Linked DNA regions of Thalassobaculum sp. OXR-137. The protein of the gene in region 1 interacts with the protein of each later gene in a pairwise test. Links are inferred from orthologs where the notes say so. Each region holds a gene or a part of one and is shown on either strand. Other genes may lie near its edges.

Region 1 (9,560 bases):
GCCGATAGCGGCCTGCCGATCGTGTCGGCCGACAACCTGGGCGACGCCGCAGCGAAAATCGTCAAAGCCGTGAAGGAGGCCGCGTAATGGCCGTTCTTATCGACGAGAACACGAAGGTCATCTGCCAGGGATTCACCGGCAGCCAGGGCACCTTCCACAGCGAGCAGGCGATCAAGTACGGCACCAAGATGGTCGGCGGTGTGACCCCCGGTAAGGGCGGCCAGACCCATCTCGACCTGCCGGTGTTCGACACGGTCGAGGACGCGGTGAACAAGACCGGCGCCAATGCCAGCGTCATCTATGTTCCGCCGCCGTTCGCGGCCGACAGCATCCTGGAGGCGATCGACGCCGAGCTGCCGCTGGTGATCTGCATCACCGAAGGCATCCCGGTGATGGACATGATCAAGGTCAAGCGCGCCCTCACCGGCACCAAGACCCGCCTGATCGGTCCGAACTGCCCGGGCGTGATCACTCCGGACGCCTGCAAGATCGGCATCATGCCGGGCCACATCCACAAGCGCGGCAAGATCGGCATCGTGTCGAAGTCGGGCACGCTGACCTACGAGGCGGTGGCGCAGACCACGGCGGCGGGCCTCGGCCAGTCGACCTGCGTCGGCATCGGCGGCGACCCGGTCAACGGCACCAGCTTCATCGACGTGCTGGAGATGTTCCTGGCCGATGACGAGACCCAGGGCATCATCATGATCGGCGAAATCGGCGGCTCCGCCGAGGAAGAGGCGGCCGAGTTCCTCAAGTCGAACTCGAAGAAGAAGCCGGTCGCCGGCTTCATCGCCGGTGTGACCGCCCCTCCGGGCCGTCGCATGGGCCATGCGGGCGCCATCATCGCCGGCGGCAAGGGCGGTGCCGGCGACAAGATCGAGGCCATGAAGTCGGCCGGCATCAAGGTGTCGGACAGCCCGGCGGCGCTCGGGGAGACGATGGTCGCCGCGATGGGCGGCTGATCGGCCGACCAACAGATCCAGAGGACGGGGCTGGCCACAGCCCCGTCCCGGTCTCCCGATACCGGCCCGGCGGCCTTGATCCGTCGGGAAGATCGGAGGACCATGGAAATATCACTGAATGTTAACTATTCATTTGGTGTAGTGGCAGGGACGACGCCGGGTTGACCCGGCAGGTGGGGCCGCCGACGCGGGTGGCCGGCTCCGCAGCGAGCGCAGAGGCGGTGAACGCAGATGTCCATGGACTATCAGGACTACACCTTTCTGAACGGTGCGAACGCGCCGTTCATGGCGGAACTTTTCGCCCGATACCTTGAGAATCCGGGCTCGGTCGACGAAAGCTGGCGATCGTATTTCGATGCGCTGAGCGACGACGTCGACGCCGCAACCACGGACGTGCGGGGGCCGAGCTTCGCGGCCCGAACCACCAAGATCATCGGCGCGGCCGATCCGGACGCCGCCCCGGCGAAACCGGGAAAGAAGCCCGGCGCCAGCGCGCTGTCGACCGACGACGTGCGCGCCGCCACGCTCGATTCGCTCCGGGCGATCATGATCATCCGGGCCTACCGGATCCGCGGCCACCTCAAGGCCAAGCTGGATCCGCTCGGGCTGGAGGCGCCGACGCCCCATCCGGAGCTCGATCCCGAGACCTACGGTTTCACCGACGCCGACTGGGACCGGCCGATCTTCATCAACAACGTGCTGGGTATGGAGACCCCGACCCTGCGCGAGATCATGGAGGTCCTGGAGGGCACCTATTGCGGCTCCATCGGTGTCGAGTTCATGCACATCCAGGACCCGGCCCAGAAAGCCTGGATCCAGGAGCGCATCGAGCAGATCCGCAACCAGACCGACTTCACCCCGCTGGGCAAGCGCACCATCCTGGAGCGGCTGACCGCGGCCGAGAGCTTCGAGAAGTTCCTGGCCGTGAAGTATGTCGGCACCAAGCGCTTCGGCCTCGACGGCGGCGAGACGCTGATCCCCGCGCTGGAGCAGATCCTGAAGCGCGGCAGCCAGCTCGGCCTGGAAGAGGTGGTGCTGGGCATGCCGCACCGCGGCCGCCTGAGCGTGCTCTGCAACTTCATGAGCAAGCCGTTCCGCGCCATCATCTCGGAGTTCCTGGGCAATCCGGCGAACCCGGAGGATGCGGGCGGCTCGGGCGACGTGAAGTACCACATGGGCGTGTCCGCCGACCGCGAGTTCGACGGCGCCAACGTGCACCTCACCCTGAACGCCAACCCGTCGCACCTTGAGATCGTCAACCCGGTCGTGCTCGGCCGCGTCCGCGCCAAGCAGCAGCAGCGCCAGGACAAGGACCACAAGAAGGTCATGGGCATCCTGCTGCACGGCGACGCGGCCTTCGCCGGCCAGGGCGTGGTGGCGGAGACCTTCGATTTCTCCGGCCTGCGCGGCTACAAGACCGGCGGCACGATCCACATCATCGTGAACAACCAGATCGGCTTCACCACCAGCCCGCACTATTCGCGCTCGTCCCCGTATCCGACGGACGTGGCGAAGATGGTGATGGCGCCGATCTTCCACGTGAACGGCGACGATCCGGAGGCGACCGTCCATGTCGCCCGTATCGCCGCGGAATTCCGCCAGGAATTCAACGTCGACGTGGTCATCGACATGATCTGCTACCGCCGCTTCGGCCATAACGAGGGCGACGAGCCGCGGTTCACCCAGCCGCTCATGTACGAGAAGATCGGCGAGCATAAGACGACGCGCGAGATTTATGCCGAGCAGCTCGTCAAGGACGGCACGCTGACCAAGGAAGAGGCCGACAAGATCCTCGAGGACGAGAACGCCTATCTCGCCGAGGAGTTCGAGGCCGGCCTCTCCTACAAGCCGAACAAGGCCGACTGGCTGGAAGGCAAGTGGTCCGGGCTGAAGGTCGCCTCCGGCGATGCGCGGCGCGGCAGCACCGGCGTCGACATCAAGGAGCTGAAGCGCATCGGCGCCAAGCTCTGCGAGGTGCCGGAAGGCTTCAACCTGAACAGCAAGCTCAACCGCTTCATTTCGGCCCGTCAGAAGGCGATCGAGAGCGGCGAGGGCATCGACTGGTCGACCGGCGAGGCGCTCGGCTTCGCCACCCTGCTGACGGAAGGCTTCATGGTCCGCCTGTCGGGCCAGGACAGCCAGCGCGGCACCTTCTCCCAGCGTCATTCGGTCTATATCGACCAGAAGACGGAGGAGCGGTACGTCCCGCTGAACAACATCCAGGACAAGCAGGCCCATTACGAGGTCATCGACAGTCCGCTGTCCGAGGCCGGGGTGCTCGGTTTCGAATACGGCTACAGCCAGGCCGAGCCGAACGCGCTCACCTGCTGGGAAGCCCAGTTCGGCGACTTCGCCAACGGCGCCCAGGTGATCATGGACCAGTTCGTCTCCTCCGGTGAGGCGAAGTGGCTGCGCATGTCCGGTCTGGTGATGCTCCTGCCCCACGGCTACGAGGGCCAGGGCCCGGAGCACTCGTCCGCCCGGATCGAGCGCTACCTGCAGCTCTGCGGCGAGGACAACATGCAGGTGGTGAACTGCACCACGCCGGCGAACTACTTCCACGTCCTGCGCCGGCAGCTGCACCGCGACTTCCGCAAGCCGTTGATCATCTTCACGCCGAAATCGCTGCTGCGCCACAAGCTGGCGGTCTCGAAGCTGGAGGAGATGGGCCGCGACACGACCTTCCACCGGGTGCTCTACGACAACGAGACCCTGTGCGACGACAAGGACGTAAAGCGCGTCGTGATCTGCTCGGGCAAGGTCTACTACGACCTGTACGAGGAGCGTCAGAAGCGCGGCATCAAGGACGTCTTCTTCCTGCGTCTGGAACAGATGTATCCGTTCCCCCGCAAGGCGCTGCTGCAGGAGCTGTCGCGGTTCCCGCAGGCCGAGGTCGTGTGGTGCCAGGAGGAGCCGGCGAACATGGGTCCCTGGACCTTCGTCGACCGCCGCCTGGAAGACGTGCTGATCGAGCTGGACGGCGCCTGCAAGCGGCCGCGCTATGTCGGTCGCCGCGAGGCCGCCTCGCCCGCCACCGGCAATGCGAGCCGCCACGCGCGCGAGCAGGCCGCCCTGGTCGACGAGGCCCTCACCGTGGACATGGCGAGCAAGGGACGGATGGCGGCCGAATAGGCCTGAGCACGTCGAGACGCTGACACCATATGTAACGCAACACGGCGGACACCCCGGCGGGTCGGCCCACGCATGACGAAAGATGAAGAGGACCAAGAGTATGGCGACGGAGATCAAGGTTCCGACACTCGGGGAGTCCGTCTCCGAAGCGACGGTGGCGAAGTGGATGAAGTCCCCGGGCGACGCCGTCGCCGCCGACGAGCCGTTGGTCGAGCTTGAGACCGACAAGGTCACTCTCGAGGTCAACGCGCCGGCCGCCGGCGTCCTGACCGAGATCCTGGCCAAGGAAGGCTCGGAGGTCGAGGTCGGCGCCCTGCTCGGCTCCATCGACGAGAGCGCGACCGCCGCGCCGAAGAAGGAAGAGCCCAAGAAGGAAGCGGCCAAGTCCGAGGCTCCGAAGGAAGAGCCGAAGAAAGAGGAGCCGAAGAAGGAAGCCGCCAAGCCGGCGCCGGCCGCCGCCGCCTCTTCCGGCAGCCACGATCTGAAGACCATGTCCCCGGCCGTGCGCAAGCTGGTCGACGAGAACAACCTGGACCCGACCAAGATCAAGCCGACCGGCAAGGACGGCCGCCTTGTGAAGGAAGACGTGCAGAAGGCGATCGAGGCCGGCACCGCGAAGCGCTCGTTCAGCGCCGCGCCCGCCGGCGGTGCCGCCCCCTCCGGCCCGCTGCCGCCGCGCCCGGAAGACCCGCGCGAAGAGCGGGTGAAGATGACCCGCCTGCGCCAGGCCATCGCCCGGCGCCTGAAGGAGGCTCAGAACACCGCGGCCATGCTGACCACCTTCAACGAGGTGGACATGACCAACGTCATGGCCCTGCGCAACGAGTACAAGGACGGCTTCGAGAAGAAGCACGGCGTGAAGCTCGGCTTCATGAGCTTCTTCGTGAAGGCGTGCATCGCCGCGCTGCAGGAGCTGCCGGCGGTCAATGCCGAGATCTACGGCGACGAGATCGTCTACAAGAACTTCTTCGATGTCGGCGTCGCCGTCGGCACTCCGTCGGGCCTGGTGGTGCCGATCCTGCGCGATGCGGATCAGCTCTCCTTCGCCGGCGTGGAGAAGGGGATCTACGACCTCGGCGTGAAGGCGCGCGACGGCAAGCTGTCCCTGGCCGAGATGCAGGGTGGCACCTTCACGATCTCGAACGGCGGCGTCTACGGCTCGCTGATGTCGACCCCGATCCTCAATCCCCCGCAGTCGGGCATCCTGGGCATGCACAAGATCCAGCCGCGGCCGATGGCCGTCGGCAATTCGGTCGAGATCCGGCCGATGATGTATCTGGCGCTGAGCTACGACCACCGGATCGTCGACGGCCGCGAGGCGGTGACCTTCCTGGTCAAGGTGAAGGACGCCATCGAGGATCCGCGCCGCCTGCTGCTGGACCTGTAAGCCACGCCACCGCCTCGGTTACGCGCGGCACGATTACCCTTGGGGAGTTCCCATGTCTGACAAGTACGATCTCGTGGTCATCGGCGGTGGGCCGGGTGGCTATGTCGCCGCCATCCGGGCCGCCCAGCTCGGCATGAAGACCGCCTGCGTCGAGATGCGCGACGCGCTCGGCGGCACCTGCCTGAACATCGGCTGCATTCCGTCCAAGGCGCTGCTGAACGCCTCGGAGAAGTATTCCGAGGTGGAGCATCACCTGGGCGATTTCGGCATCGAGGTCTCGGCCCCGAAGCTGAACGTCAAGAAGCTGATGGAGAAGAAGACCGAGATCGTCACCGGCCTGACCGACGGCATCGGCTTCCTGTTCAAGAAGAACAAGGTCGACTGGCTGCAGGGCACCGGCAAGGTCACGGCCCCGGGCAAGGTCGAGGTGACTCCGTCCAAGGGCAAGAAGCAGACGGTCGAGTGCGACCGGATCCTGATCGCCACCGGCTCCGAGCCGACCCCGCTGCCGGGGGTCGAGGTCGACGAGAAGCAGATCGTCACCTCCACCGGCGCGCTGGACCTGACCAAGGTGCCGAAGCACCTGATCGTCATCGGCGGCGGCGTGATCGGCCTGGAGCTGGGCTCGGTGTGGAAGCGCTTCGGCGCCAAGGTCACCGTCGTCGAGTTCCTGGACCGGATCGTCCCGACCATGGACCAGGATGTCGGCAAGCGCTTCAAGCGGGTGCTGGAGAAGCAGGGCATCGAGTTCAAGATGTCCACCAAGGTCACCGGCGCCAAGAAGGGCAAGAGCGACGTCACCCTGACCCTGGAGCCCGCCGCCGGCGGCGATTCCGAGGAGCTGAAGGGCGACGTGGTGCTGGTCGCCATCGGCCGGCGTCCGTATTTCGAGAGCCTGGGGCTGGACGATCTGGGCGTCGAGCGCGACAAGCGCGGCTTCATCCAGGTGGACGAGGACTATCAGACCAACGTGGAAGGCATCTTCGCCATCGGCGACGCCATTCCGGGTCCGATGCTCGCCCACAAGGCCGAGGAGGACGGGGTCGCCGCCGTGGAGATCATGGCGGGCCAGTCCACCCATGTGGACTACAACCTGGTCCCGAGCATCGTCTACACGTGGCCGGAGGTCGCCTCGGTCGGCCAGACCGAGGAGCAGCTGAAGGAAGCCGGGATCGAGTACCGCAAGGGCGTCTTCCCGTTCTCCGCCAACAGCCGCGCGCGGGCCAATGCGGACAGCGAGGGTCAGGTGAAGATCCTGGCCGACAAGAAGACCGACCGGGTGCTCGGCGCCCATATCCTGGGGGCGGATGCCGGCACGCTGATCCACGAGATCTGCGCGATCATGGAGTTCGGCGGCTCGGCGGAAGACGTCGCCCGCACCTGCCACGGCCACCCGACGCTCAGCGAAGCGGTCAAGGAAGCGGCCCTGGCAGTGGACGGCCGGCCGATCCACATTTGAGATCGGCGGATTCAGCGACTAAAAGGGGCGCCGGAGCGATTCGGCGCCCTTTTTTATCTCCGTCTCCCCCTCAAACACTCCCCGGATTTATTCCGGGGCAATCCGCTCAGCGTGTCCGATTCTTGCCGATACGGGTTCCGTCGATCCTGGGCCCTGCCCCGGAACAAGTCCGGGGAGTGTTTTTGGGAGGTATAAGGGTGGCACTACCGCCGGTCGCGCGGATGGGCCAGACGGTGGATGTCCATCAGGCGCCGGGAGTCCACATCCGTATAACGCTGGGTCGTCGACAAGGACGCGTGGCCCAGCAGCTCCTGGATCGCCCGCAGGTCGCCGCCGCCGGCCAGCAGATGGGTGGCGAAGGAATGCCGCAGCGCATGGGGCGTCGCACTCTCCGGCAGGCCGAGATAGCCGCGCAGCAACTGCAGCCGCTCCTGCACCCGCCGCGAACTGAGCCGCCCGCCCTTCACCCCGACGAAGAGCGGCCCGTCCGGCGGCAGGACGAAGGGCACCTGCTTCAGATACGTCTCCACGGCCGCGCGCACCACCGGCAGCACCGGCACCAGCCGGGTCTTGTTGCCCTTGCCGGTGATCGACAGGGTCTCGGCCAGGGGGGCGACCGAGCGATTCAGTCCCAGCGCCTCGCCGACCCGCAGCCCGCAGCCGTAGAGCAGCGACACCACCGCCGCGTCCCGCGCCGCCACCCAGGGCTCGTCCTCCAGATCGCCGACGCTCTCCAGCGCGTCCGCCGCCTCGCCCACGGTCAGTGCCTTGGGCACCGAGCGCGGCACCCGCGGCCCGCGCACGCCGCCGATCGCGGCGTTGGACACCGCCCCGCGCCGCTCCAGGAAGCGGAAGAAGCCGCGGATCACCGACAGCGCCCGCGCCGTGGAGGTCTTGGACAGGCCGGCCATCGCCCGCTTGCCCAGCCAGGCGCGGAAATCGGCGGGGCCCAGCCGGGACAGGTCGCCCGGGCTGGCCGGACCGCCCAGATGGCCGGAGAGAAACTGAAGGAAGGTGCCCAGATCGTGCTCGTAGGCGGCGAGCGTGTGGGGCGACATGCGTTTTTCGACCCGCATCCAGTCCCGCCACGCCGCGATCAGCGGCGCCAGCGCGTCGCTATGGGTGGCGAGCACCCCGTCGGGGTCCAACCCGGGGCCTAGCTCGGCAGGTGCAGCCACTGTCGGATCATGCATTCCAGCGACCGGCCGAGGAAACCGAGCAGCTCGGTGCCCTGGCCCGGCTGGAAGGCGTCCGGACGGCGCGAGCCGAGGGCCAGCAACCCGACCGGGGCCTGGCTGGAGGCGCGCAGGCGACAGATCGCCTGGCTGCGCACCAGACCGGCGGCCGAGGCGAAGAGCCGGGGATCGCCGTGGATATCGGCGCAGAGCAGAACGTCGCGGGTCGGGCCCAGCATGCCGTCCACCGCCCCGTTCGGCAGGGCGCGGATGCCGGCGGCATAGGCCTTGGGGATCGGCACGTCGCCGGTCTCCACCCCGATGGTCACCGCGTCCACGTCCAGCAGCACGGCGAGATCGGCCGTCACCGTCTGGATCATGGTCTCGAAGCTGGAGGCCCGCAGGATCGCCAGCACGCTGTCATGCACCCGGGCCTGGATCGACTGGTTGTTGCGCGCCGTGGTGATCAGATAGTCCTGGGCGGTGCGAAGCTTGTCGTTGTCCTCGCGCAGCCGGGTGACCATCGCCTGCTGGAAGTCGACCACATTGCCCTGGGACTGGCCCGGCGGCACGAGCACCGCGAGGAGATCCGGATGTTCGTTCAGGAACTCCGGGTTCTCCCGCAGATACGCAGCGACCCGGTCGGCCGTCAGCGCGCGCATCTCGCCCGAACGGGGCTTGCCGGCTGCTGGGGTCGGAACGGGTCCCTTCTCGGTCATGCGGCGTCGCTCTCCGCCGTCAGGATGGACTGGCCGGTCTTGGCCCAATCGGCCATGAACGCGTCCAGACCCTTGTCGGTCAGCGGGTGATTGTACAGGGAACGCAGCACCGCCGGCGGCAGGGTGGCCACGTCGGCGCCCATCTTGGCGGCTTCCACCACATGATGCGGGCCGCGCACGGAGGCGACCAGGATCTCGGTGGCGAAGTCGTAGGCGCCGTAGATCTCGACGATCTCACCGATCAGCCCCATGCCTTCGGCGCCGATGTCGTCCAGGCGGCCGACGAAGGGCGAGATGAAGGCGGCACCGGCCTTGGCGGCCAGCAGCGCCTGGGCGGGCGAGAAGCACAGGGTAACGTTGACCGGCGTGCCCTCGTCGGCGAGCACCTTGCAGGTCTTCAGCCCGTCGACGGTCAGCGGCACCTTGACGGCGATGTTGTCGGCGATGCCGCGCAGGTAGCGGCCTTCGCGCAGCATGGTCTCGTGATCGGTCGCGGTGACCTCGGCGGATACCGGTCCGTCGACCACGTCGCAGATCTCGGCGATCACTTCGGCGATCGGCCGGCCGGACTTGGCGATCAGCGAGGGATTGGTGGTGACCCCGTCGACCATGCCGGTCGACGCCAGGTCGCGAATCTCGGCGACATCGGCAGTGTCGATAAAGAACTTCATTGGGGCTCGTCTCCGTGTTCGGCAGTTGGCCGGTGGCGTACGCGAGTCGCTTGCC
Region 2 (9,117 bases), 2.8 Mb from region 1 along the record:
CCTCGGGCAGCGCCAGAGCCATGCGCAGGGCGGAATAGCCGGTGAAGGTGCCCACCTCCACCGCCCGCCGGACCCCGAGAAGTTCGACCAGGAAGGCCATCACATTGCCCTGGTCGGCGGAGATCTGCATGCCGGCCTCGGACATCTCGGCGGTGACCGCCCGCAGTCTGGCGCCGACCTCCGGCTCCCGGCCTCCGACATTGGCCAGATAGGCGTAGAGGGTCTCGTCGAAGGTCAGGGTTCGGTTGGCCATGGGTCTCTCGTCAGGGGAAGCCGGAAGCGGCGCGATGGTGACGGACCGGCGCGGGTCCGGCAAGCGGCCCGCGGCGGCAAAGGTCAAACGCGCCGATGCAGGCGGGGTTCTCCCGCGAAAGCGCGGCCAGGCTGCAACCTGGCCTTGGGGCGACTCTCGGCTTGCGATACGGGGGCTGTGCGGATATCCATCTGGAAGAGTGTCGGGGCACGGGGTGTAGCGCAGCCTGGTAGCGCATCTGCTTTGGGAGCAGAGGGCCGGCGGTTCGAATCCGTCCACCCCGACCACGACATGGGTTATCACGCGTCGCCAGCCCGTTGGACGGCGCCACAGTGAGGAGCGTCCTTGCGATGATGGTTCGGATCTACAAGCCGGCGAAGACCGCCATGCAGTCGGGTCGGGCCAAGACCAAGGCTTGGATGCTGGAATACCGGGCCGAGTCCCGCCGGATCCCCGAGCCGCTGATGGGTTGGGTCTCGGCCGGCGACACCACGAACCAGGTCCGCATTCCGTTCGACAGCAAGGAAGAGGCGATCGCCTTTGCCCGCAAGCACGGCTTCGCCTTCATCGTCCAGGAGCCCCGCGAGCGGGTGCTGAAGCCGAAGGCCTATGCCGACAATTTCGCGTTCAACCGACGCGGCAACTGGACCCACTGACGCCTGCCAGCCGCCGCTTTGTGTGGCGCATCGGGCGCCCATAGCTCAACTGGATAGAGCATCCGCCTTCTAAGCGGACGGTTGCAGGTTCGAGTCCTGCTGGGCGCGCCATTTTCCCCAAGGCCTTTGGCGCCTGCTTGGAGGAAGCGGCCGGGCGGCCGCGCTCAGGCCGCGCCGACGATGCCGTATCGGATCTGGATCTTCGTCCCGAATTCGGGGTTGCCGGGGAGGTAGGGCATCGGCCCGGTGACCTCCAGGCGCCGCAGGCTGCCTTCGGCTTCCAGGCTGCCCAGGCTTGTCTCGAAGTCGCGGCTATCCCAGAAATCCTGACGGCAGGTGAAGACGGCGACGCCGCCCGGGCGCAGGACCCGCATCCATTCGCGCAGCAGCGGACCCTGGTCCACATAGGTCAGCACCCCGACGCAGAGAATGCCGTCGATGCTGTCCGCCTCCAGGGGTAGCAGACCGTTGAGGTCGACCGGTTGCAGGTCGGCGTAGATGGACTTTTCGCGGGCGACGTCGAGGCTCGCCTGGGACATGTCGAACCCGACCAGGGGGCCGTCGAAACCGGCCTCGCGCAGCGCTACGCCGGTCATCCCGGTGCCGCAGCCGCAATCCAGCACGCGGGCGGCGGTCTTGTCCTCCAGATACCTGGCAAGAAACGCAGCCGCCCGGGTCGGGGCTTCGTATCCCCAGCCCGCCAACTCGCGGTCATAGTCGGTGGCCCAGGCGTCGTAGGTCACGGCGTTGGTGCTGCCGTCCATGGAAACCTGGCCGTCGCTGCGCAGAATCTTGTCGTAATCGGTCACGATTGCTCCCCGTCGGGTCTTGTGGATCTCGGTTCGGGTGAGCCCATGAGCCTACCGGGCCCCGCGCCGATGTCGACCCCCGCATCCCCGGCGGCGCTCAGGTGCTGCGGCGCATGGCAGTCTCGCGATGCCAGATGTACAGCCCGCTGGCGACGACCAGAGCCGCGCCGGCCAGGGTCCAGGATCCGGGCACGTCGCCCCATACGAACAGGCCGAGCAGCAGCGCCCAGAGAAGGCTGGTGTATTTGAACGGCCCGACCAGACCGACCTCGCCGAGCCGCAGGCTCTCGATCATCAGCCCCTGGGCAACCGCCACCAGAACGGAGGTGGCGGCGATCAGGCCGAGCTCGGAAAGAGTGGGCACGACCCAGCCGAAGGGCAGAGTCAGCAGCCCGGCAAAGGCGACGATGCTGGTGGAGACGATCAGCACCATCAGCGTCGACTCCCCGCCGGTCCCCAGCCTGCGGGTCACGATGTCCCGCAGGGCACCGACGAAGGCGGCCACGATCGGGATCAGCGCGACGACGCGGAACATCTCCGGGGTCGGCCGCACCATGACGACGACGCCGGCGAAGCCGACCGCGACCGCGCTCCATCGCCGCCAGCCCACCGGCTCGCCCAGGATCAGGGCGGCGAGGGCGGTGGCGAAGATCGGGCCGGCGAAGGAGATGGCGATGGCATCGGCGATGGGCAGCAGCCAGAGCGAGGTGACGAACAGAAAGGTGGAGACCGCCATCAGCCCGCCGCGCGCCAGATGCAGCGGCCAGCTCTTGACCCGCAGGACCGATCCGCGGCCGGAGACGACGGCCCAGCTATAGACGAGCACCACCACAATCCCGCCGCGCATCGCCAGCACCTGACCCACCGGGTACCGCTCGGTGAGCCATTTCGCGATGGCGTCGTTGACGGTGAGGATGCCCGCCGCGGCAACCATCATCAGAATCGCCTTGGCGGCGTTGGAGGAACCGGCATGCGGCAGGGCGGGAGAGACCATCCGTCCAGTCATACGCTCGGCGGTGGGGGGAGGGAAGGTGCGAACATGCACGGGTTCCCGCTTGGCCGGCTCGGCCCCGTGGTGCTATCACCGCGCCCATGCTGTCGATTCGAAACATCACCGTGCGCGTCGCCGGACGCATCCTGCTCGAAGACGCCACCGCCACGATTCCGCCCGGACACCGGGTCGGCCTGGTCGGGCGCAACGGGACCGGTAAATCGACCCTGCTGAAGGTCATCGTCGGCGAGCTGCAGACCGACCTGGGCTCGGTCAGCCTCACCGGGCCGTTCGCGCTGCAGAACGCCATCGGGTGGGTGCGTCAGGAGGCGCCGGGCGGCAGCGAGACGCCGATCGAGCATGTGCTGGCCGCCGACAAGGAACGCGCCGCCCTGCTGATCGAGTCGGAGACAGCAACCGACCCGAACCGGATCGCCGAAATCCAGACCCGCCTGGTCGATATCGACGCCCATGCCGCCCCGGCCCGGGCCGCCCGGATCCTCGCCGGTCTCGGCTTCACCGAGGACATGCAGAAGCGGCCGCTGTCGGAGTATTCCGGCGGCTGGCGGATGCGCGTGGCGCTGGCCGGCGTGCTGTTCCAGGAGCCGGAACTGCTCCTGCTCGACGAGCCGACCAACCACCTGGACCTGGAGACCACGGTTTGGCTGGAGCAGCACCTCAAGGCCTATCCCAAGACGCTGATCGTCGTCAGCCACGACCGCGACCTGCTGAACGCGGTGCCGACCACGATCCTGCAGGTCGAGCGGCAGACCCTGAACCAGTACACCGGCAACTACGACACCTTCGAGCGCATGCGCGAGGAGCGGCTGGCGCAGATCGAGGCGGAACGCACCAAGCAGGAAGCCCAGCGCAAGCATCTGCAGTCCTTCGTCGACCGCTTCCGTGCCAAGGCGTCCAAGGCCCGCCAGGCCCAGAGCCGGATCAAGATGCTGGAGAAGATGGACGTGATCCCGGCGGCCGTGTCCGATCCGGAGACCCGCTTCCGCTTCCCCGAGCCGGAGGAACTGGCGCCGCCGCTGCTGGCGATCGACAAGGCGTCGATTGCCTACGAACCGGGCAAGCCGATCCTGCGCAACCTCGACCTGCGCCTGGATCCGGACGACCGCATCGGACTGCTCGGCGCCAACGGCAACGGCAAGACGACCCTGGCGCGCTTCATCGCAGGCGAACTTCAGGCCGCCAGCGGCGAGATCCATCGCGCGGCGAAGCTGCGGGTCGGCTATGTCGCCCAGCACCATGCCGACGAACTCGATCCGAACGACACGGCGGTCGATCACCTCGCCCGCCGCCTGAAGGGGCAGCCGGTGGACCGGGTCCGCGCCCGGCTCGGCTCCGTCGGCCTGACCCAGGACAAGCAGACCACCCGGGTCGGGGCGCTTTCCGGCGGCGAGAAGGCGCGGCTGTCCCTGGCCCTGGTCATGGCCGACGATCCCCATGTCCTGGTGCTCGACGAGCCGACCAACCACCTCGACATCGACGCCCGCATCGCGCTGGTGCAGGCGATGAATGACTTTTCTGGCGCGGTCATCCTGATCAGCCATGACCGGCGCCTGATGGAGCTGACGGTCGACCGGCTGTGGCTGGTCGCCGACGGTACGGTGTCGCGCTTCGACGGCGACCTGACCGCCTATCGCGACCGGATTCGCGACGACCGCCGCGGCGAGAAGAGCCGGGACAAGGACGGCGAGAAGGTCAACAAGAAGGACCAACGCCGCCAGAACGCCGAGAGCCGACGTCAGAACGCCGAGCTGCGCAAGCAGGCGAAGGACGCCGAGAAGGCCCTGGAAAAGCTCGTGCAGCAACGCGAGGCGGTGGTCGCCAAACTCGGCGACTCCTCGACCTATGACGGGTCGACCGCGGAGCTGCAGAAGCTTATCCAGAAGAAGGCGGATCTCGACGCCGCCATCGAGAAGGCCGAGGAACACTGGCTGGCAACCGCCGAGGCGCTGGAATCGACAGCGGCCTGACCGGCGGACCAAGGGAGGAAATGGATATGGCCAAGACGATCGACGCAGCGACCCTGAAGGCGACGCTGGACGGGGACGGGGAGATCGCGCTGATCGACGTGCGCGAACAGGCGGCCTACGGGGCGTCGCATCCGATCCTCGCGGCCAATATCCCGCTTGGTCAGCTCGAGATGCGGGTCGGCGAGCAGGTCCCGCGCCGCTCCACGCGCATCGTGGTCGAGGACGCGGGCGAGGGGTTGGCCCAGCGGGCCGCCGCGCTGCTGGAAGGCTTCGGCTATACCGACGTATCGGTCCTTGGGGGCGGCACCAAGGCCTGGGCCGATGCCGGGTTCGAGCTGTTCAGCGGCATGTACGTCCCGTCCAAGGCGTTCGGCGAGTTCGTCGAGCATGCCTATGACACGCCGTCTGTATCGGCCGACGAATTGAAGGCGATGATGGATTCCGGCGAGAAGCTGGTCGTCCTCGACAGCCGGCCGATGGACGAGTACCGGGTCATGAACATCCCCACCGGCATCGACGTGCCGGGCGCCGAGCTGGTCTATCGGGTCGGGCAGGTTGCACCCGATGCCGATACCACCGTGGTGGTGAACTGCGCCGGCCGCACCCGGTCGATCATCGGCGCCCAGTCGCTGATCAATGCCGGCATCCCCAACAAGGTTGTGGCCTTGCGCAATGGCACCATGGGCTGGCACCTGTCGGGCTATCAGCTCGAGCATGGCAACGACCGCACCGCCCCGGCGCCGGCGGACGACACGTTCGCCAAGGCGCTGGACCATGCGCAGGCCTGTGCCAAGCGGTTCGGGGTAAAGACCGTGGACGCCGACACCTTGGACAGCTGGCGCGGCGAGCGGGACAGCCGCACCCTTGCCATTCTCGATGTGCGCACCCTGGAGGAGTTCGAGGCGCAGCGCATCGCCGACAGCCGGCACGCCCCGGGTGGCCAGCTCGTGCAGGCGACCGACAGCTACCTGCCGGTGCGCAACGCCCGCGTCGTCCTGGTCGACGACCGCAAGGTCCGTGCGCTGATGACCGCGAGCTGGCTTGTCCAGCTCGGCTGGAACGACGTCCATGTGCTGGACGCCCCCATGGACAGCCAGCGGACGGCCTCGGGGCGCTACACGCCGGAGATCCTCGGCCTGGAGACGGTGGCCCACGTCAAGTCGGTCCCCGCCGCGGCGGCCAAGGCGCTGGTGGAAGCGGGGGCCGTCATTCTGGATCTGGCCAAGGCGCTGGACTATCGCGACGCACATCCCGAGGGGGCGTGGTGGGCCGGCCGCGTCGCAATCGCGGAGAACCTGTCGAAGATCCCGGCGGACAAGATCCTCGTCCTCACCTCGCCGGACGGGATGCTGGCGCGCTTCGCCGCCGCCGATCTGGCCGACAGCGGCCGCGAGGTGGTCACGATCGACGGAGGCACGGCCGCCTGGAAGGTCGCGAACCTGCCGATGCAGAGCGGCATGACGGCCGTACTGTCGGAGCCGAATGACAGTTACCTGCGGCCCTACGACCGCACCAACAAGGCGGAAATCGAGAAGGCGATGAACGACTACCTGACGTGGGAAGTCGCGCTGGTCGAGCAGATCAAGAAGGCCGGCGGCATCAGCTTCAAGCACTTCCCGGCCTGACACCAGCCTGCCGAGGACCGTTCAGACGAGCGGTTCCTCGACCAGTTCGGTGTCCAGCACCAGTTCTCTGAACCGTTTGTACAGTCGGGGTTCAAGATGAGTTCCGACAATCGAGTCCATGATGTCGAATGCCTGGTCCCGCTCCATCGGCGGCTTGTAGTCCCGCCGGTCCGTGAGCGCGGAGAAGATGTCGACCACGGCGGTGCATAGGGACATTTCGTGGATCTGTCCGCGGGCCTGGCCGTCAGGGTAGCCCGTGCCGTCGAGCTTCTCGTGGTGGTGCCGGACGGCTGCGACCAGAGCCGGCAGGTCGCTGTAGCCGTCCTGGACGAGGTCGGCGCCGAACACCGGATGCAGGTTCATCACCCGACGTTCGTCCTCTGTGAGGGATCCGGGCTTCGCCAGGATCGCCAGCGGTACCTGCATCTTGCCGATATCGTGAAGCAACCCGGTCTCCGCCATCAGCCGAAGCTGGTCCTGCGGGACGCCGATGGCCCGGCCGAAGGACGCCATCAGGATTCCGACCCGAAGACTATGAGCGAAGGTGTTGTCGTGGTGCCCCCGAAGCTGATGAAGCATGGGCGCCACGCTCGGATCGCCCGCGAGGTCGACCACGCTCGCGGCGGCAGTGGCCACCAGGCGCCGCCCCTCCAGATCGATCGCACCGCTTTCGGCCATGCCCTCGAGCCGGGTGAAGAGCTGGCGGCTGTCCCGGATCACCCGGGAGGCCGGGGCGGAGAGGGCGCCGATCGCCTCGTCTTCGGTGGCGGTGCCGTGGGCCCGCCAGAACCGCTCCAGGAACTCGCCCGGCTCCGGCGCCCCGACGATCGCCGCGTCGATCACGCCCTCCTCGAGCAGGCGTCCCACCTGCAGGGTCTGTTTCGGCGCCACCATGATCAGTGTCCGCCGGCTGTCGCCGCGCAGGGCGTGGGCCTGCTGGGCGAGCCAGATCCCGTCGCCGCCGACGAGCTGGTCCTCGATGATGACCGCGTCGGGCCGGCTCTCGATCGCGTCCGACGCGGTGGAATCGTTCCCCGTCACCGTGATCGCGAACGTCTCCCGCAGCGTGTTGAGCACGGCCGCATAGCGTGCCGGACGGCTGGTGCAGAACACGAGCCGCGGCTTGCGGGGCGGGGAGGCGGGGCGGTCGGCCAAGGGCATCTCTACGAGTCGTTTGGCCCAACGCGCTTATCGGGCCCGTGAGGATAGGTACAGCGGTCTTTCGGAGCGGTTAACAGGATAATCATCCCGCCGCGGCGGCGACGGCCCGCATCCGGTCCAGGCCGGCTTCGACATCGGCGATCAGGTCGTCCGGATCCTCAAGGCCGGTATAGAACCGGACGATCGGTCCCTCATGGGGCCAGGCGGTGGCGCTGCGCTCCAGGGTGATGTCGGTCGGCTTCACCAGGCTTTCGAAACCGCCCCAGCTCGCCCCCATGCCGAACAGGGTGAGACCGTCGTAGAAGGCGGCCAGAGCCTGATCTGGCACCGGCTTGAAGACGGCCGAGAACAGCCCGCTGCAGCCGGTGAAATCGCGCTTCCACAGAGCATGGTCCGGATGGCTTTCCAGCGCCGGATGCAGCACGCACTCGATTTCCGGCCGCTGCTCCATCCAGCGGGCCAGGGCGAGGCCGGTCTCGCCGGTCTGGCGCAGGCGGATCTCCATGGTGCGCAGGCCGCGCGCCGCCAGAAACAGGTCGTCCGGCGCCACGTAGTGGCCGTGCAGCCGGACGGTGGAGCGGACCTGCTCGCTGTATTCGCGGGTGCTGGCGATCAGCCCCATGATCACGTCGGAATGGCCGCCGATATACTTGGTCACCGCCTCGTTGACGATGTCGACGCCGAGGGCGAAGGGATCGCAGAACAGCGGCGTGCCCCAGGTGTTGTCCATCATCACCACCGCGCCGGCCTTGTGGGCGACCTCGGCGATGGCGGGAATGTCCTGCACCTCGAAGGTCTGCGACCCGGGGCTTTCGGTATAGACGCAGGTAGTGTTCGGGCGCATCAGCTCGGCGATACCGGCCCCAATCCGCGGGTCGTAATAGGTTGTTTCCACGCCATATTTAGCCAGGACCTGCTCGCAGAACTTCCGGGTCGGGAAGTAGGCGGTGTCGGTCATCAGCAGATGATCTCCGGCTTTCACGACCGCCAGCAGGCCGGCGGTGATGGCCGAGAGCCCGGACGAGGTCATCACCACGTCGCCAGCCTTGTAGATCTCACACAGGGCGGCTTCCAGACGGTAGGTGGTCGGCGTGCCGCTGACCCCGTAGGTCACCGCGGCATCCACCCCTTCCGGATAATTGGGCAGCGGCGCCGCGCGGACTTCCCGCCACGCCGCCAGACTCGGTGCGAGGACCGTCGAGGCGTGGAACACCGGAGTGTTCACGACTCCTTTGAATTCGTGCGGCGTCCGTCCGGCGTGAATCAGTCGGGTGCGGGTTTTGTGCTGGCGGTCTTCGGCCATCGGATCCTCGGCAGGCTAAGTCGCGGTTGGTCGCGAAATGGGCGGGAGAGCATTCGTGGACACGCAGTCTCGGTTTCTCTGGCGCCCGGGGCAAGTCCGCTGGCGGCGATGCCTGGAAAGCTTGCTTTTCTTATAAACGCCATGTTGGAATGATCATGTTCCGGGCGGACTGCATCCTTTGACGGCATCCGAACGGCAATTGCACGCGTTTTGGGCAATTGTTGGGGGTGAACGGGGGCGAGAAGTCGCGGAATTCGGTCAATGACGTCCTGGCAAGGTCTTTGCGAAGGCTGGAATCCGGGATCGCATCGGTCGATCCAGTTACAACGAT

Evidence for each region.
Region 2: the proteins of T8K17_RS04640 (region 1) and T8K17_RS17710 interact in binary tests that used the Escherichia coli proteins (3 or more experiments, as listed by UniProt). The link is inferred for Thalassobaculum sp. OXR-137 from one-to-one orthologs.

Annotation. Positions count from the first base shown.
Region 1 is NZ_CP139715.1:991,164-1,000,723, forward strand. The notes cover bases 861-4,294. They hold T8K17_RS04640 (2-oxoglutarate dehydrogenase E1 component), read left to right. Parts: upstream 861-1,193; coding sequence 1,194-4,094; downstream 4,095-4,294. Other genes in these bases: sucD (succinate--CoA ligase subunit alpha), read left to right, coding at 861-962; odhB (2-oxoglutarate dehydrogenase complex dihydrolipoyllysine-residue succinyltransferase), read left to right, coding at 4,195-4,294. Also shown: sucC (ADP-forming succinate--CoA ligase subunit beta), read left to right, coding at 1-87; more of sucD, read left to right, coding at 87-860; more of odhB, read left to right, coding at 4,295-5,481; lpdA (dihydrolipoyl dehydrogenase), read left to right, coding at 5,534-6,940; T8K17_RS04655 (tyrosine recombinase XerC), read right to left, coding at 7,144-8,118; T8K17_RS04660 (DUF484 family protein), read right to left, coding at 8,097-8,834; fsa (fructose-6-phosphate aldolase), read right to left, coding at 8,831-9,505. UniProt on the Escherichia coli protein: E1 component of the 2-oxoglutarate dehydrogenase (OGDH) complex which catalyzes the decarboxylation of 2-oxoglutarate, the first step in the conversion of 2-oxoglutarate to succinyl-CoA and CO(2).
Region 2 is NZ_CP139715.1:3,822,034-3,831,150, forward strand. What follows is about bases 2,263-5,253. They hold T8K17_RS17710 (ABC-F family ATP-binding cassette domain-containing protein), read left to right. Parts: upstream 2,263-2,810; coding sequence 2,811-4,697; downstream 4,698-5,253. Other genes in these bases: T8K17_RS17705 (DMT family transporter), read right to left, coding at 2,263-2,712; T8K17_RS17715 (rhodanese-like domain-containing protein), read left to right, coding at 4,724-5,253. In the rest of the region: T8K17_RS17680 (class I SAM-dependent methyltransferase), read right to left, coding at 1-253; T8K17_RS17690 (ETC complex I subunit), read left to right, coding at 604-909; T8K17_RS17700 (class I SAM-dependent methyltransferase), read right to left, coding at 1,074-1,718; more of T8K17_RS17705, read right to left, coding at 1,816-2,262; more of T8K17_RS17715, read left to right, coding at 5,254-6,322; T8K17_RS17720 (HD-GYP domain-containing protein), read right to left, coding at 6,344-7,477; metC (cystathionine beta-lyase), read right to left, coding at 7,566-8,786. UniProt on the Escherichia coli protein: Genetic data indicate it may be involved in ribosome assembly or function.